DNA from 3 places in the Streptomyces sp. NPDC021622 genome. Region 2 is predicted to be linked to each of the others. Evidence: riboswitches for the same ligand, from Rfam matches in the RefSeq annotation. Region 2 holds a riboswitch; each other region holds the start of a gene.
The links. A riboswitch is a leader RNA that binds a small molecule or an ion and turns the genes downstream of it on or off. The one in region 2 is predicted to bind thiamine pyrophosphate.
Positions count from the first base shown of each region.

Region 1: linked by a shared signal. The riboswitch ahead of thiC (phosphomethylpyrimidine synthase ThiC) and the one ahead of AB0G47_RS23710 (thiamine ABC transporter substrate-binding protein) in region 2 are both predicted to bind thiamine pyrophosphate.
Region 3: linked by a shared signal. The riboswitch ahead of thiO (glycine oxidase ThiO) and the one ahead of AB0G47_RS23710 (thiamine ABC transporter substrate-binding protein) in region 2 are both predicted to bind thiamine pyrophosphate.

Region 1 is NZ_JBFACK010000019.1:11,935-21,485, reverse strand. It holds gene hisC (histidinol-phosphate transaminase) at 1-725, opposite strand, end outside; gene AB0G47_RS31950 (LacI family DNA-binding transcriptional regulator) at 1,104-2,225, shown strand; gene AB0G47_RS31945 (metallophosphoesterase) at 2,471-3,574, shown strand; gene AB0G47_RS31940 (hypothetical protein) at 3,757-4,635, shown strand; gene thiC (phosphomethylpyrimidine synthase ThiC) at 4,741-6,528, opposite strand; TPP riboswitch at 6,521-6,676, opposite strand; gene AB0G47_RS31930 (YibE/F family protein) at 6,748-8,166, shown strand; gene AB0G47_RS31925 (SsgA family sporulation/cell division regulator) at 8,289-8,732, opposite strand; gene AB0G47_RS31920 (IclR family transcriptional regulator C-terminal domain-containing protein) at 8,836-9,551, opposite strand, start outside.
Region 2 is NZ_JBFACK010000012.1:28,533-38,083, reverse strand. It holds gene AB0G47_RS23725 (flavoprotein) at 1-537, opposite strand, end outside; gene AB0G47_RS23720 (helix-turn-helix domain-containing protein) at 555-1,790, opposite strand; gene rlmN (23S rRNA (adenine(2503)-C(2))-methyltransferase RlmN) at 2,081-3,187, shown strand; TPP riboswitch at 3,227-3,344, shown strand; gene AB0G47_RS23710 (thiamine ABC transporter substrate-binding protein) at 3,428-4,516, shown strand; gene AB0G47_RS23705 (iron ABC transporter permease) at 4,492-6,180, shown strand; gene AB0G47_RS23700 (ABC transporter ATP-binding protein) at 6,180-7,244, shown strand; gene AB0G47_RS23695 (maleylpyruvate isomerase family mycothiol-dependent enzyme) at 7,327-8,118, shown strand; gene AB0G47_RS23690 (LOG family protein) at 8,356-9,528, opposite strand.
Region 3 is NZ_JBFACK010000001.1:520,551-530,101, forward strand. It holds gene AB0G47_RS02365 (thiazole synthase) at 1-453, opposite strand, end outside; gene thiS (sulfur carrier protein ThiS) at 460-669, opposite strand; gene thiO (glycine oxidase ThiO) at 666-1,856, opposite strand; TPP riboswitch at 1,854-1,967, opposite strand; gene AB0G47_RS02380 (FAD-dependent oxidoreductase) at 2,099-3,319, shown strand; gene AB0G47_RS02385 (Rv2175c family DNA-binding protein) at 3,371-3,736, shown strand; gene thiE (thiamine phosphate synthase) at 3,824-4,474, shown strand; gene metF (methylenetetrahydrofolate reductase [NAD(P)H]) at 4,563-5,483, shown strand; gene AB0G47_RS02400 (hypothetical protein) at 5,528-6,385, shown strand; gene AB0G47_RS02405 (NAD(P)/FAD-dependent oxidoreductase) at 6,395-7,921, opposite strand; gene AB0G47_RS02410 (DUF4126 domain-containing protein) at 7,981-8,595, opposite strand; gene AB0G47_RS02415 (TetR/AcrR family transcriptional regulator) at 8,985-9,551, opposite strand, start outside.

The DNA of each region.
Region 1 (9,551 bases), on a different contig from region 2:
GCCACCGGCTCATGGGCGATCGCGAAACCGACGCGGAGGCCGGCCAGGCCGTACGCCTTGGAGAACGTACGCAGCACGGCGACGTTCGGACGCTCGCGGTAGAGCTCGATGCCGTTCGGCACCTCGACATCACGGATGAACTCGATGTACGCCTCGTCCAGGACGACAAGGACATCGCTCGGCACCCGGTCGAGGAACCGCTCGAGCTCGGCCCGGCGCACGACCGTGCCGGTCGGGTTGTTCGGGTTGCAGACGAAGATCAGCCGCGTCCGGTCGGTGATGGCCTCGGCCATCGCGTCCAGGTCGTGCACCTCGTCCGCCGTCAGCGGTACCTTCACCGACTTGGCCCCGCTCACCTGCGTGATGATCGGGTACGCCTCGAAGGACCGCCAGGCGTAGATGACCTCGTCACCCGGTCCGCACGTGGCCTGAAGCAGCTGCTGCGCGACGCCGATGGAACCGGTGCCCGTCGCCACATGCGACACCGGCACCCCGAAGCGGTCGGCGATCTCACTCATCAGGCCGGTGCAGGCCATGTCCGGGTACCGGTTGAAGGAACCGGCCGCGGCGAGCGCGCTCTCCATGACACCGGGGAGCGGCGGGTACGGATTCTCGTTCGAGGACAGCTTGTACGCCACCGGACCATCGGCCGCGGCAGGCTTGCCGGGCTTGTAGGTGGGGATACCCTCCAGCTCGGCGCGCAGCCTCGGGTTCGTCTCGCTCACCGCAGTCCTCCTCTTGAACACCTGAACACCCTGACTTCAATACTGCTCACCTTATGAGGATTCAGCCCCGCTGCGAATGGGTTCCGGGGCATCGAGATACGAAGGCGCACGATGAGGGGGGAGCGCTCCCCGTTACGTCACGCGCCGGTGGCTCACTCCGTGGCGCGCATCACCCGTGAAGGTGAGTTGAGACCTCTTCGAAACATCGCTCATTTGGCAGGCCTGTGCGCGACGACAAGGGACCGACTCCCCCGAATCCCGCCAACTCCCTTGCATTCCAAGGTCATTGGCCCGTACTCACCATGCAGAAACGTGCCTGTCAACGAGTGAATATGCGCCCGCACTACCCACCCTCATGAGCCCTACTATCGGCTCGCCATGACAGCAGCAGGGAACCACCAGGTGAGCCGAGCGGAGACCGCCCGCCGGGGCAACCGGCAGAGCCGAGCGGGCATCAGAGACGTCGCCGCCGCAGCCGGTGTCTCCATCACGACTGTCTCCGACGCTCTTAACGGCAAGGGACGCCTCCCGGACGCCACCCGACGCCATGTCCGCGAGGTCGCCGAACGGCTGGGCTATCGCCCCTCCGCGGCGGCCCGAACGCTCCGTACCGGCAAGTCGGGCCTCATCGGCCTGACCGTGACGACATACGGGGATGAACCTTTCACCTTCACCGAATTCGCGTACTTCGCGGAGATGGCCAGAGCCGCGACCTCGGCCGCGCTGGCCCGCGGCTACGCCCTTGTCATCCTGCCCGCCACCTCCCGGCGCAGCCCGGTCGACGTCTGGTCGAACGTCGCGCTCGACGGCACAGTCGTCGTCGATCCTTCAGACCACGACCCGGTCGTCAGCGAGCTGGTCCGCCAGGGCCTGCCCGTGGTCTCCGACGGCCGCCCAGCCGGGTCTCTCCCCGTCACCGCCTGGGTCGACAACGACCACGAGGCGGCGGTCCTGGAGATCCTCGACCACCTCGCGGCGGCCGGCGCCCGGCGGATCGGACTGCTCACCGGGACCACCACCGACACGTACACCCACCTGTCCACAACCGCCTATCTGCGCTGGTGCGAGCGCGTCGGACAGGACCCGGTGTACGAGTCCTATCCGGCCCACGACCCGTGCGCCGGCGCCGTCGCGGCCGACCGGCTGCTCGCCCGGCCCGACCGGCCCGACGCCGTCTACGGCCTGTTCGATCCGAACGGAACCGATCTCCTCGCGGCCGCCCGCCGGTACGGACTGCGCGTCCCTGACGATCTGCTGCTCGTGTGCTGCAGCGAGTCGACGGTCTACGCCACCACCGAACCGCCCATCACCACGCTCTCGCTGAAACCCCGGCGCATCGGCACAGCCGTCGTCCAACTGCTCATCGACGCCATCGAAGGGCTCGATTCGGGCCGCCCGGTCGAGCAGGTGATACCGACGGAGCTGATCGTGCGCACCTCGTCCGAGCGACGTCCACCGCGTACGACGGTCAGCTCACCCCGTTCGCCAGGACCTGGTTGACGGTGCCGGCCGGCGGGGAGAGACACCCTGTCGGCCCGCGCTGCCCGGCGCCCACCAGCACAGCCCGGTCATGATCTACGGGGAAACCCCTACCCAATTCGGGAGAAAACCTCGGTGAACTGGGGTTCAGTACTGATTCACCACCCCTGGTGCACCACACAGCGCGAGCCGCATTCCTATGATGGGCGGACGACACCGCGGGCCGCTGCGACCAGGCAGTCCGATCTCGGTGCAGATGCGGCGCAATGGTGGTGGAGGGGTCGATGACTCAGGGGGCCGGTCAGGGACCCGATGTGCGGACGGCGACGCTGCGCGACTTCCGCGTACCGGCGTACGTCCATGAGACCGGTCCGGTCGAGGGAAGTGCGGGGGACGCGGCGGGTCCTGGCGGCTCCGGGGAGGTTCCCGGGGTGCCGGACAACGGCTACACCCCCACCCAGCGCGACCTGCCCGTCATCAACCGCGGCGACACCGTGCAAGTGGAGGTGCAGGCCATGCCCGAGCCTCCACAGGCGCCGGCGTCCGACGAGCACGGTCCGCTGTACGTCGTGGGCGATGTGCACGGCTATCTGGAGGAGCTGCTCGCGGCCCTCCAGGAGCAGGGCCTCATCGACGCCGACGGCAACTGGTCCGCGGGCAACGCGCGACTGTGGTTCCTCGGCGACTTCACCGACCGCGGCCCCGACGGCATCGGCGTCATCGACCTCGTGATGCGCCTGTCCGCCCAGGCCGCCGCAGCCGGCGGCTACTGCAAGGCCCTGATGGGCAACCACGAGCTGCTCCTTCTCGGCGCCAAGCGGTTCGGGGACACCCCGGTCAACTCGGGCGCGGGCACCGCCACGTTCCAGGCCGCCTGGCTCCTCAACGGCGGCCAGAAGACCGACATGGAGCGCCTGGAGGACCACCACCTGCAGTGGATGGCCCGCCTGGACGCGATCGAGGCGGAGGACGGTCATCTCCTGATGCACTCCGACACCACCGCCTATCTGGATTACGGCGACTCGATCGAGGCCGTGAACGACACCGTCCGCGAGACACTCACGCGCAACGACGCGGACGAGTGCTGGGACCTCTTCCGGAAGTTCACCAAGCGCTTCGCCTTCCGCGACGAGTCCGGCCCCGCGGCCGTACGCGAACTCCTCGACATGTACGGCGGCCACCGCATCGTCCATGGCCACAGCCCCATCCCGTATCTGCTGGGCGATGTCGGCTCCGAGGACGATTCGGACGGCGGCGGGCCCGTCATCGAGGGACCGCACATCTACGCAGGCGGACTGGCCATCGCCATGGACGGCGGAGTGACCATGGCCGGAAAGCTACTGGTCTGCCAACTCCCCTTGGATAGCTGAGCGTTCGCTGGGCAGGCGATCCATTACAGGATCACGCTGGCCAGGGGGCCTATTTCTGGAAACCCCCTGTCACCGCGTGCCGTCACGGCTCTACCATCGGCTTATCCGTAGCAGGCTCCCCTCCGTTTCTGCCCGACGGCTCGTACCCATGCGAGCCACCAAGCCCTACGGAGCATCGGGGGATGCACATGAACAGCGCTCCACACCTGCTCAATGAGGACCGCCCCGAGTTCGAGCGGATCCTCGATGAGGCGCTGCGCACCGCACCGAACCGTCCGGATCTCGCCGCAGTGGGCGAGCGGCTCAATCCCGAGCAGCTGCGCACCATGGCACTGAACGCTACTGCGCTGATCACTGCCGCTGCCACGACCGAGTACACGCACTATGTGAAGGTCCGCGAGAAGCTGCGCGAAAGCGGATCTGCCGCACCATCGATACGGGAACGGAGCAGCCAGAGCGAGGCGGAAGCCGGCTCGGGCGGCCTCGGTCTCGCCACCACGATGGGGGAGGTCACCGCCGAGACAGGGGCGGGGGCGGGGGCGATCGCCGTGGTCGCGGTGCTCGCACCCGTGCTCGCCGGGGCGGCCGCCGCGATCTTCCTGCTCGTGGGCTACATCCTGAAGATGCTCAACCCCGAGCCCGCCTTCGCGGACACCCTGCTCACCGCGGGATGGCTGTTCGGCGCGCTCACCGCAGGGGGCATCCTGGTCGCTGCGATCGGCCTGCTCCTGACCGCTCTGCGCAATGGCTCGACCTCGCTCCAGGCCGGCTCGCACGGCGAACGGAACGAGGAGGTGGTCCGCGCCAGGGAAGCCTGGGGCGAGGCACTTCTGGAGCGCGGCGTCCTTCCGTTCCTGCGGGAGGCGCTCGCGGATCCGGGGGCTGCACAGGTGGCCCGTACGCCGTCGGCGGACCCGAGCAGCCGCATGCCTCAACTGGGCTACCACCGGCCCGGGTTCAGCAGCCCGGACGGCGGTCCCTCAGCGGGGCCGCGGCCGAGCTACTCGAGTCCGGACTTCTCAAGCCCCGACTTCGGCGGGCCCGACCACAAGCCGGAGTAGCGGGGCCGCGGGCGAGCACGGCTGTGGGTCCCCCAACGGCTGTTGGGAGACCCACAGATTCGCGCTGTCCGGAACCTCGTGGGCCGTTTCAGTGGCCTGCTCGGTTCAGTCCGCGATCGGCAGATAGACCCGGTTGCCCGCCGCGGCGAACTCCTTGGACTTCTGCTCCATGCCCGCCTCGATCTCGTCCTGCTCAAGGTCACCGCCGTGCTGGCGGCGGATGTCCTGCGAGATCTTCATGCTGCAGAACTTCGGCCCGCACATCGAGCAGAAGTGCGCCGTCTTCGCGGGCTCGGCCGGCAGCGTCTCGTCGTGGAACTCCCGTGCGGTGACCGGGTCGAGGGCCAGGTTGAACTGGTCCTCCCAGCGGAACTCGAAGCGCGCGTCCGAGAGCGCGTCGTCCCAGTCCTGCGCGCCCGGGTGCCCCTTGGCGAGGTCCGCCGCATGCGCGGCGATCTTGTACGTGATGACGCCCGTCTTCACGTCGTCCCTGTTCGGCAGGCCCAGGTGCTCCTTGGGCGTGACGTAGCAGAGCATCGCCGTGCCCCACCAGCCGATCATCGCGGCGCCGATGCCGGAGGTGATGTGGTCGTAGGCGGGCGCGATGTCCGTGGTGAGCGGGCCGAGCGTGTAGAACGGCGCCTCCTCGCAGATCTCCTGCTGGAGGTCGATGTTCTCCTTGATCTTGTGCATCGGGACGTGACCGGGGCCCTCGATCATCGTCTGTACGTTATGACGCTTGGCGATCGTGTTGAGTTCCCCGAGGGTCTTCAACTCGGCGAACTGCGCCTCGTCGTTGGCGTCCGCGATCGATCCGGGGCGCAGGCCGTCGCCGAGCGAGTACGTCACGTCGTACGCCGCGAGGATCTCGCAGAGCTCCTCGAAGTTCTCGTAGAGGAAGCTCTCCTTGTGGTGCGCCAGGCACCAGGCGGCCATGATCGAGCCGCCGCGCGAGACGATGCCGGTCTTGCGGCGCGCGGTGAGCGGGACGTACGGAAGGCGCACACCCGCGTGCACCGTCATGTAGTCCACGCCCTGCTCGGCCTGCTCGATGACCGTGTCCTTGTAGATCTCCCAGGTCAGCGCCTCGGCCTGGCCGTCGACCTTCTCCAGGGCCTGGTAGAGCGGCACGGTGCCGATGGGGACGGGGGAGTTGCGCAGGACCCACTCGCGGGTGGTGTGGATGTTGCGGCCGGTGGACAGGTCCATGACCGTGTCGGCGCCCCACTTGGTGGCCCAGGTCATCTTGTCCACCTCCTCCTCGATGGAGGAGGTGACCGCGGAGTTGCCGATGTTGGCGTTCACCTTCACCAGGAACTTCTTGCCGATGATCATCGGCTCGATCTCCGGGTGGTTGACGTTGGCCGGGATCACCGCGCGGCCCGCGGCGACCTCCGCGCGCACGACCTCGGGGTCGAGGTTCTCGCGGATCCCGATGAACTCCATCTCGGGCGTGATCTCGCCGCGACGGGCGTACGCGAGCTGCGTCACCGCCTGACCCTGACGGCCGCGGCGTGGCTGGCGGGGACGGCCGGGGAAGACCGCGTCGAGGTTCTTCAGCCCGCCGCGGGGCGAGGTGTGCTTGATGCCGTCGTCCTCGGGACGGGGCGGGCGGCCCACGTACTCCTCGGTGTCGCCGCGGGCGATGATCCAGTTCTCGCGGAGGGGTGCGAGACCCCTGCGGACGTCGGTGTCGATGGACTCGTCGGTGTACGGCCCCGAAGTGTCGTACAGGGTCACGGCCTTGCCGTTGGTGAGGTGCACTTGGCGGACCGGCACGCGCAGATCGGGGCGTGAGCCCTCGACGTACGCCTTGTGCCAGCCGATGGACTTCCCGGCCTCGTCGCTCTGGTTCTGCGTCGAGGCAGGCGTGCGTGCGTCCGATGTGGTCATGAGACCTACTCCCTACGCCGGCATTACCCGGTAACAGGTTCGGCGGTCGACGCAGCGGATCCCGTACGGCACCGGCACCATTCGTGCCGTTTCGTACGGAGGTCAGCGCCCTCTCAGCCCGGTGCTCCGAGCTCCCGCGTTTGCAAAGGTGCCCCCACGCTAGCGTCATATCGGGCGTGCTGAACAGAGGGCCCCCTCCGTTCTTGCGATGATCGGGCAGTGACCACCACAGAGCCGCCGCCCCGCCCGCCGTCCGAGCCGCCGTCTCAGCCGCCGTCCCAGCCGCCCTTCTCGAACCCGCCCGGGGGCGGGGACGGGCACGGGCACTCGCACAGCCACGGCCCGGCGGCGCCCGTCTCCAAGCATCTGCGCAAGGTCATCGCCGCGGTGCTGATTCCTTTCGCCACGGCGGTCGTCGTGGGCCTCGTCGTGCTCTGGCCCGGTGGCGCGCCGGGCCATGAGCGCACCGGGGTCGGCTTCGACCGGCAGACCGAGTCGGCGACGGTGACGAAGGTGCAGGAGCTGCCCTGCAAGGACGTGAACGCCTCGCAGCCGCCGCCCACCGGGGACACCTCCACTCCCGAGGGCCAGACCGCGCAGTCGCGCGCGGAGGGCATGTGCAAGAAGGCGACGGTCGAGGTGACCAGCGGCAAGGACAAGGGCCGCACGTTCACCGAGATCGTCCAGCCGGACTCGCCTCGGCAGTTGCGCGAGGGGCAAGAGGTGGTGGTCGCCTATGAGCCCAAGGCCCCGGAGGCGCTGCAGTACTCGGTCACCGATGTGGACCGCACGGTCCCCATGGCACTGCTCGCCGGGATCTTCGCCCTCGTCGTCGTCGTGGTGGGACGGATGCGCGGCGTCATGGCCCTGGTGGCGCTGGCGTTGAGCTTCTTCGTACTGACCTTCTTCATCCTGCCCGCGATCCTTCAGGGCTCGAATCCGCTGGTGGTGGCGGTGGTCGGGGCCAGCGCGATCATGCTGATCGCGCTCTATCTGTGCCACGGGCTCACGGCCCGTACATCGGTCGCGGTGATCGGCACGCTGATCTCGCTCCTCCTCATCGGGCTGCTCGGCTCGGTCTTCATCGGCTGGGCCTCGCTGACCGGCAACACGGACGACAACACGGGCCTGATCCACGGCCTTTTTCCGGATATCGACATGAGCGGTCTGCTGCTCGCGGGCGTCATCATCGGCTCACTCGGTGTCCTCGACGACGTGACCGTCACGCAGACGTCCGCGGTCTGGGAACTGCACCAGGCCAACCCGACGATGGGCTGGCGCGGCCTCTACCGGGCGGGCATCCGCATCGGCCGCGACCACATCGCCTCGGTGGTCAACACCCTGGTCCTCGCGTACGCCGGCGCCGCGCTGCCGCTGCTCCTGCTCTTCTCGATCGCACAGAGCAGCGTGGGCACGGTGGCCAACAGCGAGCTGGTCGCCGAGGAGATCGTGCGCACCCTGATCGGCTCGATCGGCCTGGTCGCCTCGGTCCCGGTGACGACGGCACTGGCCGCCCTGGTCGTCTCGGCCGACCGCACCGGAGGCACCACCGCCGCGTCGGCCGCCCCGGCCCCCGCGGCTCCCTCGGCCACCAAGCAGCGCCGCGGCGGAGGCGGTGGCCGACGCCGCAAGCCGTGAGGGGGCGGGGCCGCGAACCGGGGCCGGGAGCCAGCCAACGGGGAGCCGACGCCGAGCCCTCAGGGCAATGCCGCGAAATGCACCAATCTGCCATCCGGCTGTGCCCGTTGGCCCCCCGGAGGTCAGCCCGCGCTCTGCTCCTCCGCGAGGATCCGGTCCAACGCCTCGTCCAGGTGTGTCTCGAAGTCGGCGAGCGCCCGCTCCTGCCCGAGCGGCACCAACTTGTCCGTACGGTCGAGGAATGCGAGCAGCGGCGGAATCCCCACCCGGAACAACGCCTGGTCACCGCCGACCTGAAGCCTGATGAGGACCTCTTCGAGCAGCTCGGGATCGGTGGGCGCGATGCGCACATCCCCGTCGCCGCACGCCCTGCCCACCCCGTCGATCAACAACTCCCGCCCGAACGCCCAGGTCACAGGAGCGTCGCCGGGAAGGTGGAAGGTCAGCCGGACGGCATAGGGATCTCCGGTCTCGTAGCGCAGCTCCACCGGGATGCGAAACGACAGCTCCTCGGAAACAAGGAAGCTCATCATGACCTCTGCCTGCACCGACTCGCGCTCTCGCATCGCCCGCCTACCCCGTCGCTAAACCTCGACCGGCCAGGAACCAACTCCCTGACACCCATGGCATCTTGCTTAACGTACACATCAGATCACAAGGAGTGAGTTTTCAGATGCTGATAGAGAAGGCGAGTGTCCCTAGTAGCTTTCCGATCTCATTCTGCAACCGGTCTGCTGCGGGCAGCAGCCGGTCGGCTTGATAGGAGGGAACGGAAATCGCCATCGTGGCGGCCGTGTTGCCCGCCGTGATCGGAATGGCGGCGCAGACCGTTCCCAGCGCGTACTCCTGCCGCTCCACCACGGGTTTCATCCGGCCCATCGCGTCCAGGCGGCGCAGAAAGCTCCGGTCGTCACGGACCGAGTACCGCGTGATCGACTGCACCGGATGACGGTCGAGATGGTCCTTGCGCTGCTCGTCGTCGAGTTGGCCGAGCAGGCACTGGCCGATCGCATGGGCATGACCGGTCTCGCGGAAGTCCGCCCACTCTTCGACGGCCGGATTCCCGGGCGTGTCCGCGACGGCCACGATCTCGATCTCACCCTCGCGGTAGACGGCGAAATAGACCGGTACGCCGATGGCGTCGCGCCAGTGCGCCAAGGCCTCGCTGATCATGCCGCGACGATTCTGCTGCGCCCCGCTGGCACTCAGCCGCTCGGCGGCCTCACCGAGCACGAACAGCCCCTTCTCCCGGCGCAGATAGCCTTCGTGCGTCAGCGTGCGCAGCAGGTGATAGGCCGTGGGAAGCGCGAGCCCCGACTCACGGGCCAACTGCTTGGCGGGTGCCCCGCCCTCATGCGCGGCGGCGGCCTCCAGCAGTCGCGTCG
Region 2 (9,551 bases):
GGATACTTCGTCCACGGCATCCAGTACCGCAGCCCATGGAAGCTTCCGCCCTGACGGTGCGTCACGGGGTTCGTACAGTGGCCATACGTCCGGCCCGTAGACCAGCCGTACACCGGCGTCGCGCAGGGCCTCGATGTGGCGCTGCCACGCTGGGTGGCGAGCATGCGCCGCGTTCACGCGGGGGAAGACGACTACCGGCAAGTCGAGAGTCCCGATGGCTTCGCCCACCTGCGTCAGGGCCTGGTTGTCCATGAGGCCGCTCGCGAGCTTCGCGACCATGTTGGCCGACGCCGGGGCCACGACGTAGCAGTCAACGGCCGGGTGCGGCCGGGCCTCGCCAGGAAGGCGGGGTTCGTCGCGGACGGGGAGCCCGGTCAGCTTCTCCAGCCGCTGGGTCTCCCCGCTCATCCGGAGCCAGCTTCCCGCCGTCGGTGTCAGTGTCACGGCTGCCTGCCAACCACGTTCCATCGCGGGCTCGACAAGGCCCGTGCGGAGTGACTCGACTCCGCCGGCCGCCGACCCGACGACTCCCAGCACCCCGCGCTTGCTCGAACTCACTGCACCGCCCTGCACCGTTGGGCCATCACGAACACCTCGGACGAGCGAGAGCTGCCGCTCACGGGTGACTGCTTGATCAGGTCCCGCAGCGTCTCGCGCACCCTGGGATTGTTGCGCACGAGCTGCGGCGCCGTGCGTTCGGCGGTACGCAGCTCGGTGAACGCCTCATCACCGTGCCCGGCGAGCGAGAGGGCGCGGCTGTAGTCGATGCGGTGCGAGACGCTGCGTTCCAGCGGCATGTGGTCCACATCGATCCGGCCGTTCTCCACCACGTACGACACGTTGTCCAGGTCAAGCTCGATGGACAGGCGGTGCAGGATCACGTTCGTCGGCCCGAACCCGGTTTGCCAGTAGTTCTCGTCTGAACCGAGGTCGTCGGCGAGCCCCTCGGCACGGTCCAACAGGCGGGTCGCCGTCGGGCGGTCCTGGTGCCGAGCCGCCGCGACTGCGGCCCGAAGGTGGATCATGCCGAGCAAGCTCAGTGCAGACGGGTCGCTCTCCGCGACCTGGGAGGCCAGCCACGTCGCCGTGGTGTTGCCCAGCTCCATCGCAGCCTCGTAGCGGCCGTTGGCGAGCAGCGCGTGCGTGCCGGACCGTGCGGCTGAGGCGAGAACTAGGGGATCGTCGGACTCGTCCGCCGCCCGCATCGCACGCTCTGCGGCCAACCATGAGACGTCGGACTCTCCGACCTTCGCGAGCGTCGTGGCCGCGAGGTGGTGAGTGCGGGCAGAGACAGCCCAGCAGTCGCGGCGGTCCTCTCCCCGGCGTCCCGCACGGTCCTCTAGCTCCTGCGCCGTCTGGAGGAGTGCCGGCAGTGCAGCGATCACGCTGCCGAGCCGCCCGCCCTGATAGTCGTTCCAAGCGTGCTCCACACGCACGGCGACCGGCGCGGGAGTGGGGAGCTGCACGTCGGCCTCTGGCCCGAAGAGCAGGCGTGAGAGCCGCCGGGGGCTCATGAGCGCGTCACGTACAGCCGGTACGTCGTCCTGGTGCTTCTCATCCTCCACTAGAAGGGTCTGACCGAGCAGGTCGCCAAGCGGCACGCGCAGGATCCGAGCCAGCTCCGCGAGCATGTCGATCCGCGGCGGCTTCCTGCGGCCCGTCTCTGCCTTCGCGAGCCAGTCAGTACTACGGCCGACCAGTCCGGCCAGCACCTCTTGCGTGTAGCCGCGACGCTTCCGGTAGAACGCGATGCGCTCGCCGATGCTGAGGTGATCTCCAAGACCACGCATAGGGTGCTGCCTCCTGCTGCTGGTAGGGGCGTATTTCACGTTACAGAGCCGGTCAGGCGGCGGGTAGACGCTCTTGATGCCCGCCGTCGCCAGTACGAGCTTGATGGGCCCAAGGGGGCAGGACCCGGACGGAATGTCTGGGTCTCTTTTCGCAGGTCAGCTGCGGGAGTGCCGGGCCGTCTATGGGCCGTCGGAGGGTGGCCCACAACGGCCAATGGCGACCAATGACGACCGGCACCAGTGAGCGCTGAGCTGGTCACACTCCGACCGTCTGAGACACTGGATTCACCATGCCTGTACCCGGAGAACTCACCTTCGTCGCGCCCCGCGGAGCCAAGAAGCCGCCGCGGCATCTCGCCGACCTCACGCCCGCCGAGCGCAAGGAAGCCGTCGCCGCCGCCGGCGAGAAACCGTTTCGCGCCAAGCAGCTCTCGCAGCACTACTTCGCGCGGTACGCGCACGATCCGGAGCAGTGGACCGACATTCCCGCCGGGTCCCGCGGCAAGCTCCAGGAGGCGCTGCTTCCCGAGCTGATGTCCGTGGTGCGGCACATCAGCTGTGACGACGACACCACCCGTAAGACGCTGTGGCGGCTCTTCGACGGGACGCTCGTCGAGTCCGTGCTCATGCGCTATCCGGACCGGGTGACGATGTGCATCTCGTCGCAGGCCGGGTGCGGGATGAACTGCCCGTTCTGTGCGACGGGGCAGGCCGGTCTCGACCGGAATCTGTCGACCGCCGAGATCGTGCACCAGATCGTGGACGGGATGCGTGCGCTCAGGGACGGGGAGATCCCTGGGGGGCCCGCGCGGCTGAGCAACATCGTCTTCATGGGGATGGGCGAGCCGCTCGCCAACTACAACCGGGTGATCGGGGCGATCCGCAGGCTGACCGACCCCGAGCCGGACGGTGTCGGGCTCTCGCAGCGCGGCATCACCGTGTCGACCGTCGGGCTCGTGCCCGCCATCCACCGGTTCGCCGACGAGGGCTTCAAGTGCCGCCTCGCGATCTCCTTGCACGCGCCCGACGACGAGCTGCGCGACACCCTCGTACCCGTCAATACGCGGTGGAACGTGCGGGAGGTGCTGGATGCCGGCTGGGAGTACGCGGCCAAGTCCGGGCGCCGGCTTTCCATCGAGTACGCGCTGATCAGGGACATCAACGACCACGCGTGGCGCGGTGACCGGCTCGGGCGGCTGCTCAAGAACAAGCCCGTGCATGTGAACCTGATCCCGCTGAACCCGACGCCGGGCTCGAAGTGGACGGCATCGCGGCCGGAGGACGAGAAGGCCTTCGTGGACGCCATCGCCGCTCATGGGGTGCCTGTCACGGTTCGTGACACCCGTGGCCAGGAGATCGACGGGGCGTGCGGTCAGCTCGCCGCGGCGGAGCGTTAGGCTGGCCGAAACACAACTTCACAGCCGGAACACATCTTCATATTCCGACAGGGGAGCGCCACAGCGCTGAGAGTGCGGCAGCCAAGGACAGGTTGGCCGCAGACCCTCTGAACCTTGCCCGGGTCATTCCGGGTAGGAAGTTCGGACATCACTCAAGCTGTTGCGCCCTGCCCGCGGACCCTTCCGGTCCGTGGGCAGGGCCGCGTCTCTTCCTGGTCACCCCCAGGAGGATTGAATTCAGTGAGCACCACCAAGAAGGTCACGGTCACCGCCGTCGCGGTGACCTTCGGGCTCGTCGCGCTCTCCGCTTGCGGCAGCTCCGACGGCAGCGGCGACGAGGCCGCAGATTCCAAGAACGTCACGCTGGTCAGCCATGACTCCTTCAGCGTCTCCAAGGACGTACTGAAGGAGTTCGAGAAGCGGTCCGGCTACAAGGTCAGCGTCCTCAAGGACGGGGACGCCGGCGCCGCCGTGAACAAGGCGATCCTCTCCAAGGACAACCCGCAGGGCGATGTCTTCTTCGGCGTCGACAACACCCTGCTGTCGCGGGCGCTCGACAACGACCTCTTCCAGTCGTACGAGGCCAAGGGCTCGGACCAGATCGCCTCGCAGTTCCGCGTCGATCAGGACAAGCACCGCGTGACGCCCGTCGACAGCGGCGACATCTGCGTCAACTACGACAAGAAGTACTTCGCCGACAAGAAGCTGGCGCCGCCGAAGTCCTTCGACGATCTGGTCAAGCCCGCCTACAAGAACCTCCTCGTGACCGAGAACGCGTCGACCTCGTCGCCCGGGCTCGGCTTCCTGCTCGGCACCGCCGCCCAGTACGGCGACGACGGCTGGCAGGGCTACTGGAAGAAGCTCAAGGCCAACGGCGTCAAGGTCGTCGACGGCTGGGAGCAGGCCTACAGCGAGGAGTTCTCCGGCTCCACCGGCGGCAAGAAGGCCAAGGGCGACCGGCCGCTGGTCGTCTCCTACGCCTCGTCGCCGCCCGTCGAGGTGCTCTACGCGAAGCCGCAGCCCAAGGAGGCGCCGACCGGCGTCGCGACCGGCACCTGCTTCCGGCAGGTCGAGTACGCGGGTCTGCTCGGCAACGCCAAGAACGAGAAGGGCGGCAAGGCGCTGCTCGACTTCCTGATCAGCACCGAGTTCCAGCAGGACATGCCGCTGAACATGTTCGTGAACCCGGTGCGGGAGGGCGTCGAGCTGCCCGAGCTGTTCGTCAAGCACGGCGTGAAGGTCGACGAGCCGGAGACCATGGCCCCGAAGAAGATCGCCGACAACCGTGATCAGTGGGTCAAGTCGTGGACCTCGCTCGTACTGAAGTAAAGGCCCCCGCTCGTAAGGGGTTCACACGCGGGAGCGCGGCGCGGCTCGGTCTCATGGCCGTGCCCGTCGCGTTCTTCGCGGTCTTCTTCGCCTATCCGGTCGCCGCGATCGTCGCGCGCGGCCTGAAGGTGGACGGTGAGTGGCAGTTCGGGCGGATCGCGGAGGTCATCGGGCAGTCCGACGTGCGGCACGTGCTGTGGTTCACCACCTGGCAGGCGCTCGCGTCGACCGCGCTCACGCTCCTGATCGCGCTCCCCGGCGCGTATGTCTTCGCGCGCTTCGAGTTCAGGGGCAAGCAGGTGCTCCGGGCCGCCGTCACCGTGCCGTTCGTGCTGCCGACGGTCGTCGTCGGGACCGCGTTCCTCGCCCTTGTCGGGCGCGGGGGGCTGTTCGACGAGATGTGGGGCCTGCGGCTCGACACGACCGTGTGGGCGATTCTGCTCGCGCACGTCTTCTTCAATTACGCCGTCGTCGTACGGACCGTCGGCGGGCTCTGGTCGCAGCTCGACCCGCGCCAGGAGGAGGCCGCGCGGATGCTCGGCGCCTCGCGCTGGAGGGCCTGGCGGACGGTGACGCTGCCCGCGCTCGGCCCCGCGGTCGCGGCGGCCGCGCTCATGGTCTTCCTGTTCACCTTCACTTCCTTCGGCGTCGTACAGATCCTCGGCGGACCCGCGTACTCGACGCTCGAAGTCGAGATCTACCGGCAGACCGCCCAGCTCCTCGACCTGTCGACGGCCGCCGTCCTGACGATCGTGCAGTTCGTGGCGGTCGGCCTGATCCTCGCCGTGCACGCATGGACCGTGCGCAGGCGGGAGACCGCCCTGAAGCTGGTCGACGCCTCCACGGTCGCCCGGCGGCCGCGCGGCGCCGGGCAGTGGGCGCTCCTCGGCGGTGTCATGCTCACCATCGCCGTGCTGATCCTGCTGCCGCTCGGCGTGCTGATCGAGCGGTCGCTGAGCGGCCCGGACGGCTATGGCTTCACCTACTACCAGGAGCTGACATCGGCGGAGGGCGGCGCCTTCCTGGTCCCGCCGATCGACGCGGTCTGGAATTCCCTCCAGTACGCGCTCGCCGCCACCGCCATCGCCCTGGTGATCGGCGGTCTCGCCGCGGCGGCGCTCACCCGGAAGGCCGGCCGCCTGGTGCGCGGCTTCGACGCGCTGCTCATGCTGCCGCTCGGGGTGTCCGCGGTGACGGTCGGCTTCGGGTTCCTGATCACGCTGGACGAGCCGCCGCTCGACCTGCGCTCCACCTGGATCCTGGTGCCGCTGGCGCAAGCACTGGTGGGCGTGCCCTTCGTCGTACGCACCATGCTTCCCGTCCTGCGCGCGGTCGACGGACGGCTGCGCGAGGCGGCGGCCGTGCTCGGGGCGTCGCCGCTGCGGGCGTGGCGCGAGGTCGACCTGCCGATGGTGCGGCGGGCGCTGCTGATCGCGGCCGGGTTCGCCTTCGCGGTGTCCCTGGGCGAGTTCGGCGCGACCGTGTTCATCGCGCGGCCGGACAATCCGACGCTGCCGGTCGCCGTTGCCCGGCTCCTCGGGCGGGCCGGGGAGCTCAACTACGGGCAGGCGATGGCCCTTTCGACGATCTTGATGGTGGTGTGCGCGGTGTCGCTGCTGCTGCTCGAACGGCTCCGTACCGATCGCACGACTGGGGAGTTCTGATGGGTGAGGCCGCGGGTGTGGCTGCGGGTGCGGCTGCTGGTGTGGGGCTGCTGACGCTGACGGATGCGACGGTGCGGTTCGGGGCGCGGGCCGTGCTCGACCGCGTCGGCCTCGAGGTCGCCGAGCACGAGATCGTGTGCGTCCTCGGGCCGAGCGGCAGCGGCAAGTCGACGCTGCTGCGGGCGGTCGCGGGGCTGCAGGAGCTGGACGGCGGGCAGGTGCTGCTCGACGGACGGGACCAGCGGGGGGTGCCCGCGCACAGGCGGGGCGTCGGCCTGATGTTCCAGGACCATCAGCTCTTCCCGCAGCGCGACGTGGCGGGCAATGTCGCCTTCGGGCTGCGGATGCACGGCGTGGCGCGGGGCGAACAGGCCCACCGGGTGGCCGAGTTGCTCGACCTCGTGGGGCTTCCGGGTGCGCAGCGGCGGGTCGTCGCCTCGCTCTCCGGCGGCGAGCAGCAGCGCGTCGCCCTCGCGCGTGCGCTCGCGCCGAGGCCGCGGCTGCTCATGCTGGACGAGCCGCTCGGGCAGCTCGACCGCTCGTTGCGGGAACGGCTCGTGGTCGAACTCCGGGAGCTCTTCGACGAGTTGGGTACGACGGTGCTCGCGGTCACGCACGACCAGGGCGAGGCGTTCGCGCTCGCGGACCGGGTCGTCGTGATGCGCGATGGGCGGATCGCCCAGTCCGGTACGCCACTTGAGGTGTGGCGGAACCCGGCGGACGAGTTCGTCGCGCGGTTCCTCGGCTTCGACAACGTCGTCGACGCGACGGTGGCCGGTGACGTGGCGGACACCGCCTGGGGCAAGATCCCGGTGCCTCCGGGGGTACGGGACGGCCGGTGCCGGCTCCTGGTGCGGCCCGCCGGGGTGCGGCTCGTGCCCGCCGACGAGGGGCTGCCCTGCATGGTGACGGCGCGGACCTTCCGGGGCACGCATGTCGCCGTACACCTGGAGCCCGGGGCGGGGCCGAGGCTTGAGGCGGCCTGTGCGTTGCGGGATGCGCCTGGGGTGGGGGAGACGGTGGGGGTTGCCTTTGACGTGGGGGATGTCGTGGTTCTGGGCTGAGGTGGCCTGGGGGCGTGGGGGCGTGGGGCGTGGGGGCGAAACTCGGGTGCCCGGGTTGCGCGGTCGATCTAGGGTGCGCCTCATGACGTCTTTGGATTACGACCGCCACTGCGCCGAAATCGCAGATCAGCTGGGCCAGTTGCGGGTCACCCTGGCCGGAGCCGACCTTTCGGCCACGGTGCCGACCTGCCCGGAGTGGTCCCTGGGGTACCTCGCCCGCCACGTCGGCGGTGCCGTGCGCTGGGCCGAGCAGCTGGTCGCCACCCGGGCCACGGACGACATCCCGGAGGAGAAGGTCCCGGGTATCCGTGGTCCCGAGGGCGACGACCCCGCCGCGCTCGACGCCTGGCTTGCGGAGACCGCCGAGCTGGCCTTGAAGACGCTGCCCGCCGTGAGCGCCGATACCCCGGTGTGGACCTGGGCCGAGCCGCGGAACGCCGGGTTCTGGGCGCGGCGTATGACGCATGAGGTGGCCATTCACCGTGCGGACGCGGCGATCGCCGCGGGGGTCCCGTATGAGGTCGCGGCTGATGTCGCTGCCGACGCGATCGATGAGTGGCTGGAGATCGTGCAGTACGTGCAGCGGTCCCAGCCGGGGGACAGTGCCGCTGAGCTGCGGGGTGCGGGCCGCAGCATCCATCTGCATGCGACTGATGCGCCGGCGGGGCTGAATGCGGAGTGGGTCATTGAGTTCGGTGAGGACGGGTTCAGCTGGCGGCGGGGGCATGAGAAGGCGACGGTTGCTCTGCGGGGGCCGCTTACTGAGGTGTTGTTGGCCTTCTATCGGCGGCGGTCTCTGGATGGCGGCGCTGTGGAGGTGCTGGGGGAGCGGGAGTTGCTGGAGTTCTGGCTGGAGCGGGCCTCGTTCGGGTGACTTGATTTCCCCAACCCCGCCCCTTCCCGAAAACCCGCTGCGCGGGGGCCTTGCGTGCCGTCATCACCGGCTTCGCCGAGTTCGTCCTCAAACGCCGGACGGGCTAGAAGGTTCGCGGGACGGGCTGGATGGTTCGCCGGGCGGAGTGGATGGTTCGCGGGGCGGGCTAGAAGGTTCACGGGGCGGGTTGGAAGGTTCGCCGGGCGGGCTGGAAGGCTGAGTGGCCGCCGGTCGGCGTCATGAGCTCGTCGCGCTCGGCCCGTCCGGCGGGAGGGATGCCAGTGCGGCCGGGACCTCCTCCACGCCCTCCACCAAGGCGATCGTCGGCCCCATCGAGCGGCCCTGCGCCAGCGCCTGCAGCAGGGGCCAGGCCGGGAGTGTCTGTGTCCAGTGCGTGCGGTTGACCAGGACCATCGGGGCCGGCTTGCCCCGGGACTCGTAGTAGTTGGGGGTCGCCGCGTCGAAGATCTCCTGGACCGTGCCCGCCGCGCCGGGCAGGAAGACGACGCCCGCGTTCGAGCGGGCGAGCAGACCGTCCTCCCGGGTGGCGTTGGCGAAGTACTTGGCCAGGTGGGTGGCGAAGGCGTTCGGCGGCTCGTGGCCGTAGAACCAGGTGGGGATGCCCACCGACGCGCCGCCGTCCGGCCAGCGCTCGCGGACGTCGAAGGCCGCCCGCGCCCACTCGGTGATCGACGGGGTGAAGGAAGGGGCCTTCGAGAGGAGTTCCAGTGCCTCGTCCAGCATCTCGTCGCGGAAGACTGACGCGTACGCGCCCAGGTTCGCGGCCTCCATGGCACCCGGGCCGCCGCCCGTCGCGACCACGAAGCCCGCGCGGGCGAGCGAACGGCCGAGCCGCGCCGCACCCTCGTACGCTTCCGTCCCACGGGCCATCGCGTGGCCGCCCATGACGCCCACCACCCGTGCGCCGACGAGCAGTTCGTCGAGGGCGTCGGAGATCGAGTCGTCGTGGATCGCGCGGAGCATCGAGGAGAAGATGTCCCCGTCCGCCTTGGTCTCCTGGAACCAGGCGTACGCGCGGGCGTCCGGCGTCGCGTCGTACCCGCCTTCGGCGAGCCCGGCGAACAACTCGTCGGGCGTGTAGAGAAGGCCTCGGTACGGGTCGAACGGCAGACCCGGCACCGGCGGGAACACCAACGCCCCCGCGGACCGCATCGCGTCGGCCGCGCCCTCTTCCATCGGGCAGCCGAGGAACACCGCGCCCTTGGCGTCGCAGGCCCGCAGCGCGGACGTGCGCTCCGTCAGATCTATGCCCTGGACGCGGCAGCCGGCCAGCGAGCCCCGCGCGGCGACCTCGTCGAACTCGGCGAGGGTCTCGATCTCACGGTCACCGCCCGGGAGTTGGGCGGGCGATGACGCGTGGGCGGATGCGGGTTCGGGAGTCGACTGCATCCGCCCATGCTAAGCAGGCACAG
Region 3 (9,551 bases), on a different contig from region 2:
GATCGCCGCACAGCCCACGTCCTCCAGCTTCCGGGCGAGGACCGGGTCGTCGTTCGTGTACGGAAGCACCGTGAAGCCGTCGTCGACCAGGGTCTCGGCGGCGTCGATGAGCTCGATCGGATCGGGGAGCAGGGTGCGCTCGTCCGCGATGACCTCCAGCTTCACCAGATCCGTGCCGAGCGCCTCCCGGGCGAGCCGGGCGGTCAGGACGGCCTCGCCCGCGGTGAAACAGCCCGCCGTGTTCGGAAGGACCCGGATGCCGAGCCTGCCGAGCACGGAGAGCACCGAGCCCTGCACGCCCGGATCGAGGCGGCGCATCGCGACCGTCGTCAGCTCCGTTCCGGAGGCGACGAGTGACCGCTCCAGCACGTCGAGGCTCGGCGCACCGCCCGTACCCATGATCAGCCGTGAGGAGAGCGTGAGCCCGCCGATGACGAAGGGGTCGTCTGCCATGTCGGTTCAGCCTCCTTGGACGGCGGTGAGCACTTCGACGCGGTCGCCGTCGGCGAGCGCCGTGGTGGACCACCGCGCGCGCGGGACGACGGTTTCGTTGAGCGCAGCGGCGACGCCGGACGGGGCCGCGGTGAGCGTGGCGACCAGGGATTCGAGCGTGGTGCCCGCGGCCACCTCGCGGACTTCTCCGTTGACTGAGACGGCTGAGTGGGTCATGCGGGCTGCTCCATGAGGGACTGTGCCGAGGGTGTCGTCGCGAACCGGCGGGGGGTGAACGCCCGTGCCTCGTCGGGCAGTTCACCGGTGACCAGGGCGTGCGCCATGACGTCGCCGGTGACGGGTGTCAGAAGGACGCCGTTGCGGTAGTGGCCGGTGGCCAGCTGGAGGCCGGGCAGGGCGGTGGGGCCGAGCATCGGCGCGTTGTCGGGGGAGCCGGGGCGCAGTCCCGCGCGGGTCTCGGTCAGCGGCAGTTCCGTGATGCCCGGTACGAGCTCGTGGGCGTCCCGAAGCAGCTCGTACACGCCGCCCGCGGTGACCGTCGTGTCCCAGCCGAGCTCCTCGCTGGTCGCGCCGACCACCAGCTCGCCGTTCTCGCGCGGCACCAGATAGACATGGCTGCCCCGGACCACGGCGCGCACCGTACGGCTCAGGAACGGCGCGTAGCGCTCCGGCACCGTAAGACGCAGCACTTGCCCCTTGACCGGGCGAACGGGCGGCAGAACCCCCTCAGGGACCCCTGAGAGGCGTCCGCTGAGGCTGCCCGCGGCCAGCACGGTCCGGCCGGCCTCCAGGGCGGCGCCGTCCTCGAGGACGACACCGGTGGCCCGGTCGCGCACGACCGTCAGGCGCTGCGCCCACGCCCGGTGGAAGACCACGCCGGCCCGCTCGCACGCCACCAGGAGCGCCGCGGTGAGCCTGCGCGGGTCGACCTGGTGGTCGCCGTCCACGCGGAGCCCGCCGCGCACACCGGGCGCGAGCATCGGTTCGAGGCGGCGGCACTCACGCCCGCTCAGCCACTCCGATTCAAGCCCCGACTGGCGCTGAAGGGTGTGCAGTTCGCGCAGATGGGCGCGGTCGTCGGAGTCCAGCGCGACGGCGAGCGTGCCGCAGGCGCGGTAGCCGAGATCGCGGCCGCTCGCCTCCGTCAGCTCCTGTGCGAACGCCGGATAACGCTTCGCGGAGGCCAGATTCAGGCCGAGCAGCGTCTGCTCGCCGTAGTGGAGCTCGGTGACCGCGGCCAGCATGCCCGCGGCGACCTGCGCCGCGCCGCCGCCGGGCTCGGGGTCCACGACCGCCACGGACAGACCGCGCTGCGCCGCCCGCCAGGCCGTGACCAGGCCGATGATGCCGCCCCCGACGACGAGGACGTCCGTTGTCGCATGGGGTGGTGTACGTGGATGCATGGGTGTCCAGCCCCTCCCTTCGCCGGCATGACCCGGATCAGGTTCGTACGGTCGGAGGCCGTCCCAGCCTCCCTCTCAGCCCGGTGCGTCCGGGCTCCCGCGAGTGCTCTGCACCGGCCACCCTAGCCCGTCGGGTCCGGCGGCAGTAGGGGGAGCTGTCCGGATATGGGCGGTGACGGTGTGTCAGAGATCTCCTCGTCGCGCCCTGAAGTCGGCGTCCCGTGCCGCCCTACAGTGATCGGGTGAGCGAGCAGCAGAGGCAGGCAGAGCGCCAGGTCGTCATCGTCGGCGCGGGGATGGCCGGGGTGCAGACCGCCGTGGCCCTGCGCGATCAGGGGTTCACCGGTGCGGTCACCCTCATCGGGGCGGAACCCCATCAGCCGTACGACAGGCCGCCGCTGTCCAAGGCCGTGCTGCTCGGCAAGGCGGAGGGCTCCGCCTTCGACGTCGACTTCGAGGCGCTGGGCATCGAGCTGAGCCTGGGCCACGAGGTCACGGGTGTCCGCCCCGCGGACCACGAACTGGACACCGAGCGGGGTCCGGTCCCGTACGACGCCCTCGTCATCGCCACCGGCGCCGAGCCGATCCTGCTGCCCGGCGCCTCCGGAGTCCCCGGCGTCCATCTGCTGCGCACGCTGGACGACGCCGAACGGCTGCGCCCGGTGCTCGCCGAGCAGCACGACATCGTGGTCGTCGGGGCGGGCTGGATCGGCGCCGAGTTCGCCACCGCCGCGCGCGAGGCGGGCTGCGCGGTCACCGTGGTCGAGGCCGCCGAGCGGCCGCTCGCGGGGGCGCTGCCTGCGGAGGTCGCGGCGCCGATGGCCGCTTGGTACGCGGACTCCGGGGCCGAACTGCGCACCCACGCGCGCGTGGAGCGCGTCGAGCCCGGCACCGTCTTCCTCGACGACGGCACCCGGCTGCCCGCCGGCGCGGTCGTCGTCGGCATCGGCGCCCGGCCCGCCACGCAGTGGCTCGCGGATTCCGGGATCGCCCTCGGCGCCCACCGTGAGGTCGTCGCCGACGACCACCTGAGGACCTCGGAACCGGATGTGTACGCGGTCGGGGACTGCTCCTCCTTCCCTTCGGGAAGGTACGGCGAGCGCCTCCTCGTCCACCACTGGGACAACGCCCTCCAGGGCCCGCGCACGGTCGCGGCCAACATCATCGGCGAGGCCCCCGCGGCGTACGACCCGGTCCCGTACTTCTGGTCCGAGCAGTTCGGCCGCTTCGTCCAGTACGCGGGACACCACGGCTCCGCCGACGCACTGGTGTGGCGAGGTGACCCGGCGGGCGCGGCCTGGACGGTGTGCTGGCTGCGCGCGGGCGCCCTGGTGGCCGTCCTCGCGGTGGGGCGCCCCCGGGACCTCGCCCAGGGCCGCAAGCTGATCGAGAGCGGCGCGCGGCTCGATCCGGCCAAGGCGGCGGATCCGTCGGTGCCGCTCAAAAAGGCGGTCCTGGAGTAGCCGCGCCGCCTGTGCCGCCCTCTGTCAGTCGCCGGGGATACGCTTTGTCCTGTGACCGAGATTGACGCAAAGACTGATGCTCTCGTCCCCGCATGGCTCCACCTCCCCGACATCGCCGAAATGCTCGACGTCGAGGTGACGCGTGTGCGCCAGCTGGTCAAGGAGGGCCAGCTGATCGCCGTGCGCCGTGGTGAGAACCGCGCGCTCCAGGTGCCCGCCGCCTTCATCGACGGCGACAAGATCGTCAAGGGCCTGACCGGCACCTTGACGCTCCTGAGGGACGACGGCTTCTCCGACGAAGAGATGCTGGAGTGGCTCTTCACCGCCGACCCGACCCTGCCGGGCACGCCCGCGCAGGCGCTGAGCGAGAATCGCGGCACGGAGGTGAAGCGCCGCGCCCAGGCGCTCGCCGTCTGACCTGATCCGAACCGTGCGGTGTACGGGCCGCAGCGTGCTCCACGCGGCCCGTACGCCACCGCCACCGACACCCGGGGGGAACACTCCATGGCCATCACGCCTGCCCGCGAGCAGCTCGCCGACGCCCGCCTCTACCTGTGCGTGGACGCCCGCAAGCGCCAGGGAGACCTCCCGGAGTTCCTCGACGCCGTCCTCGGTGCCGGCGTCGACATCGTGCAGCTGCGCGACAAGGGCCTGGAGGCCGCCGAGGAGCTCGAGCACCTCCAGTTCTTCGCCGACGCCGCACGTCGGCACGGCAAGCTCCTCGCCGTGAACGACCGCGCGGACGTCGCGCACGCCATCGGCGCCGATGTGCTGCACCTGGGCCAGGGCGACCTGCCCGTGCCCGCGGCCCGCCGCATCCTGGGCGACGACGTACTCATCGGCCGCTCCACACACGCCGAGTCCGAGGCCGCGGCGGCGGCCGTCCAGGACGGCGTGGACTACTTCTGCACGGGCCCCTGCTGGCCGACCCCCACTAAGCCGGGACGGCACGCCCCCGGTCTCGACCTGGTCCGGTACACGGCGTCGCTGGGCACGGACCGCCCGTGGTTCGCGATCGGCGGTATCGACGCGGGCAATCTGGACGAGGTGCTCGAAGCGGGCGCCCGCCGCGTCGTCGTCGTCCGGGCCATCACCGAGGCGGACGATCCGGCGGCGGCCGCGGCGGACTTCGCAAAGCGGCTGCGTACGGCCTGATCGGCGTTCTTCGGCCATCCTCCGGGGAAGCTGTCCGTAAGGTGGACGGGGATTAGCCGGTGCGGCACCCCGTCGCTAACCTGCCCGTATGGCCCTAGGCACTGCTTCCACCAGGACAGATCGCGCACGCACCGTGCGCGACATGCTTGCGACCGGCAAGACCACGTACTCGTTCGAGTTCTCGGCGCCGAAGACCCCGAAGGGCGAGCGGAACCTGTGGAACGCGCTGCGCCGGGTCGAGGCGGTGGCCCCCAGCTTCGTCTCCGTGACGTACGGAGCGGGCGGCTCGACGCGTGCGGGCACGGTCAAGGAGACCCAGCAGATCGTCGCCGACTCGACGCTCACGCCTGTCGCCCACCTCACCGCGGTCGACCACTCCGTGGCCGAGCTGCGCAACATCATCGGGCAGTACGCGGACGCCGGGATCAGGAACATGCTCGCGGTCCGCGGCGACCCGCCCGGCGACCCGCTCGCCGACTGGGTCAAGCACCCCGAAGGCCTCACATACGCCGCCGAACTGGTCCAGCTGATCAAGGAGTCGGGTGACTTCTGCGTGGGCGTCGCGGCCTTCCCCGCGATGCATCCGCGGTCGGAGGACTGGGACACGGACGTCCGGCACTTCGTCGACAAGTGCCGCGCGGGCGCCGACTACGCAATCACACAGATGTTCTTCTACCCGGAGGAGTATCTGCGCCTGCGCGACCGGGTCGAGGCCGCGGGCTGTTCGACGCCGATCATCCCGGAGATCATGCCGGTGACGAACGTGCGCATGCTGGAGCGGCTGCCCCAGCTCAGCAATGCTTCCTTCCCGCCGGCGCTCAAAGAGCGCATCCTCACAGCCAAAGACGATCCGGCGGCTGTACGCTCCATTGGCATCGAGTTCGCGACGGAGTTCTGCGCGCGGTTGCTGGCCGAGGGTGTGCCGGGGCTGCACTTCATCACGCTGAACAACTCCACGGCGACGCTGGAGATCTACGAGAATCTGGGTCTGCATCACCCGCAGGCCTGACCGGCCGTACCCCTGGGGCGGCGGCCGTGGGGAGAGGGGCGTACATGGGCTGGACGGTCCTCTACATCGCGTTCGGATGCGTCGCGCTGTGGCTGCTCGGCGAGGTGCTGCTGCAGTACAAGGCGCGACTGCGCTGGCGGCTGCTCGCCTTCGGGGGCTTCCTCGGGGTGGTCATCGGCGTCCTGATGCCGTCGGTGGTCGTGATCGGCGCCGGCGCGATCGCCTTCGCGACGGGGCAGACGTACGTGACGCTGTCGTTCCGCCGCGGCTTCTCGACCGGCTGGGCGCTCGGCGGCCAGCCCGGCCTGAGCAAGCGCCGCAAGACCTCGCCGCGGGCCGCCGCCCAGGACCCGACGCTCCAGGTCTCCGACCTCGCGTACGAGCAGCCCGAGCCGCCCGCGCACGCGCCCGGCGAGGGGGTCTACGCGCCGGAGCCCATGCCGGACGACACCGGGCAGTACGGCGTGTACAGCGACTCCGCGTACGCACAGGAGCAGCCCGCCCAGGACAGCGGCTACGGCTACGACACGTACGCCACGGCGGGCTATGACCCGCAGCAGCCCTACGCCTACGGGGAGACCGGACAGCAGCAGTACGCCGCGTACTCCGACCCGTACATCGGGACGCAGACCTACGGCGGCCAGCAGAGCTACGACACCTACGGCGACCAGCAGCCGTACCCGCCCTATCCCGCCGCCGATCCGTACGGCAATGGCAACGGCGGCGGTGGCTACAGCGAGACGCCGCCCGGCGGGGTCTGGGTGCCCCAGCAGCGCAGCGTCGACGACCCTTACGGGGCGTACGGGGGCGAACTCCCGCCCGAGCAGCCGTATCCGAACCAGGGCGACCAGGCCCAGGGGCACGGGTACGACGCGGGGTACAACGAGCAGTACCGCTACTGACCCCGGGGCTCACTGCGAGCCGCGGAACTCCGGTCCCTCCACGATCAGCCCGGCGACCAGCGTGCCCGACATGCCGGCGTGCGGAAGCCCGCCGCCCGGGTGCGACCAGCCGCCGACTGCGAAGAGCCCCGGCACGCGCGTGCTGTTGGCCGGGTGAAGCAGCCGGCCTTCGCCCGCCGCGAGGGACGGGGGCGGGACCGCGCCGCCTTCGGCGCCGGTGGCCTCCGCGATGTCGGCCGGGGTGCGGACCTCGTGCCACAGGAGCCGCTCCCGCAGCCCCGGCACGGCCGTCTCGGCGCGGGTCAGCAGCCGGTCCACGTCCGCCTCGGTGATCTCCGTGTGCGCGGGGACGGTGACCGTGAGGGTGACCGCCTCATGCCCGGCGTCGGGCGTGAGCGAAGGGTCGTCGGGGCGCAGCACCGTGACGGTCGGCGTGGCGGGCAGCCCCGGGCGGTCCCCGAAGAGCCGGTCGAGCTCGTCCTGCCGGTCGGGGGTGTGCAGCACCGTCCGGTGCGGCGTCCCCGCGGGCCGGGCTCCGCGCAGGGCGAGGAGCACCGTGAGGCGGCTGGGCAGTCCGGACCTGGCCGGCACCTCACCCTCCGCGCGTATGTTCACACCGGATGCCCCGGACATGCCGGATACACCGGACAGTAGGCCGTCCAGTACGCCGGGCGCGACACCGGCGACCACGAAGTCCGCCTCGTGCGCCGTCCCGTCCGCGAGCTCGACGCCCGCCGCGCGGCCGTCCTTCTCGGCGATCCGGGTCACCGCGGAGTCGAACGCGAACTCGACCCTGCGGGCCAGGCACCGCTCGTACACGGCTTGGGCGAGGGCGCGCATCCCGCCGCGCACGGACCACGCGCCGAAGGTGTGCTCCAGGTAGGGCAGGACGGCCGCGCTGGCCGGGGCCGTCCGCGGGTCGAGGCCGTACGCGAGGGCGTACTGCTCGAGGAGCGCGCGCAGCCGGGCGTCCCCGCCCAGTTCGAGCTCGGCGACCTCGGTGAGGGTGGCCGCGCGGCGCTCGCGCCGCAGGAGGCGCTTGTGCGGCACCGAGGGGTAGGGCTCGCGGTCGGCCAGCACCTGCCAGTTCGGCCAGAGCGGCTCTTCCAGGAGGGGGCGGCGGGTGCGGTCCCAGGCCTCACGGGCGCGGTTCATGAACGCCGACCAGCCGGCGCCCGCACCGCTGCCGAGGGCCGCGTCCAAGGCCTCGCCGACGCCCGCGCGGGACGCGTTCGGCAGATCGGCCGTGGTGCCGTCCGCGAAGACGTGCCGGACCGCAGGCTCCACCTGGGACAGCTCGACGACCTTCTCCAGCGGCTCCTTGCCGGTCTTCACGAACAAGTCGCGGTAGACGGCGGGGAGATGGAGCAGGCCCGGGCCCGTGTCGAACGCGAAGCCGTCCCGCTCCACGCGGCCGAGCGCGCCGCCGTACGTCCCCGACCGCTCGTGCACCACCACCCGGTGGCCCGCGACGGCCAGCCGGGCGGCCGCCGCCATCGCGCCCATCCCGGCGCCGATCACCACAATCCGTGCCATGCGAAAAACCCTATCGGCCACCACTGACAGTCACGCCGGGAGCCCTCGGTCCGGAGCCCTCAGTCCGGCGGCCGACCCAGCCGCGCCGCGATCCGCTTCTCCTCGCGCCGCTGGGCCCTGCGCCGCAGGAACCGCCGGATCCGCGAGATCAGGAAGACCAGTATCAGCAGCCCGAGGAGCAGCAGCACCGCCGCGATGATCGCCGCGGCCTCCGGGTAGAACATCGCGAAGCTGATGATCCCGCCGACCCCGAGATCCTCCGCCGTGCTCACGATGATGTTGCTGAACGGCTCGGGGGAGCTGTTGATCGCCATCCGGGTCCCGGCCTTGACGCAGTGACTGGCCAGCGCCGTCGACCCGCCCACCGCTCCGGCCGCCAGATCCGGCAGCGAGCCACTCTGCCCAGCGAGCAGCGCCCCGACCACGGCGCCGGACACCGGCCGGATCACGGTGTGCACGGAGTCCCATATCGAGTCGACGTACGGGATCTTGTCGGCGACGGCCTCGCAGGCGAACAGCACCCCGGCGACGACGAGCACATCGGTTCGCTGCAGCGACTCGGGCACCTCGTCGCTGACCCCGGTCGCGCCGAAGACACCGAGCAGCAGGACCACGGCGTACGCGTTGATCCCGCTGGCCCAGCCACTGGTGAACACCAGGGGGAGTACGGACACGGACGCGATCGTAACCAGTGGCGGACCCACGGGCGTGGGGTTGAGCACCCAGGCCTGAGTATCCGTACCTAGTGAGGGAGATGAGTACGCACGCGGATGGGTCCCGACCTGCGAAGACGGAAGAGTGAGGGGCACGGAGAAGGGCGCGGCGCCGGTACCGCCGACACGGGGCGGCGGAACCGCGCAGCGCCCTTGGCCGCTCCTCCCACCCCACCGAAGGTGGGAGCGAGGCGCGGGGGTGACTCGGGGGACCGGGGGACTCGGGGATGACCGCCCGGGGCCGAACGGGGGTTTAGGGGGAACGAGAAGCGCCGGTCCGGCGCCGCCTGGAGATCAGGAGGCACCGGACCGGCGCTCTTCTGTGTGCTGCCCGGTCTTCTGTGTGCCGCTCAGCGGCCTCCGCTCACCCGGCCCTGCAGCAGCCGTGAGAGCGCCGAGTGCACGTCGTCGAGCGAGCGTTCCGGCTGGAACGCCTGCCAGTCGAGCGCCGCGACGAGGACCATCCCGACGAGCGCGGCGGCCGTCAGGGGGATGTCGATCTCCTCGCTGAGCTCGCCGTTCTCGACGCCTCCGCGCAGTACGTCCTCGACCACGGCGACCGCCTGCTGCCTGACCACCATCAGCGTGGACTGCCAGGCCCGGTTGGTGCGCCACAGCTCGGCGACGTACAGCTGGGTGAAGGCCGGATAGCGGTCGATGAAGACGAGGCCGGCCCGGATCATCGCGTCCAGGGCGTCGACCTTGCTGCCGCCGCTCGCGTCGGCCTTCTCGGCCGCCTCCTTCAGGGAGGCGGTGAGCAGGCCGACGCCGTGCCGGAGGAGCTCTTCGAAGAGGACCGATTTGCTCGCGAAGTTGTAGTAGACCGTGCCCTTCGCCACCCCGGCCCGCTCGGCGATCTCGTCGACCGTCGTGGCCGAGAAGCCCTGCTCGGCGATGAGCGTGACGGCCGCCTCGTA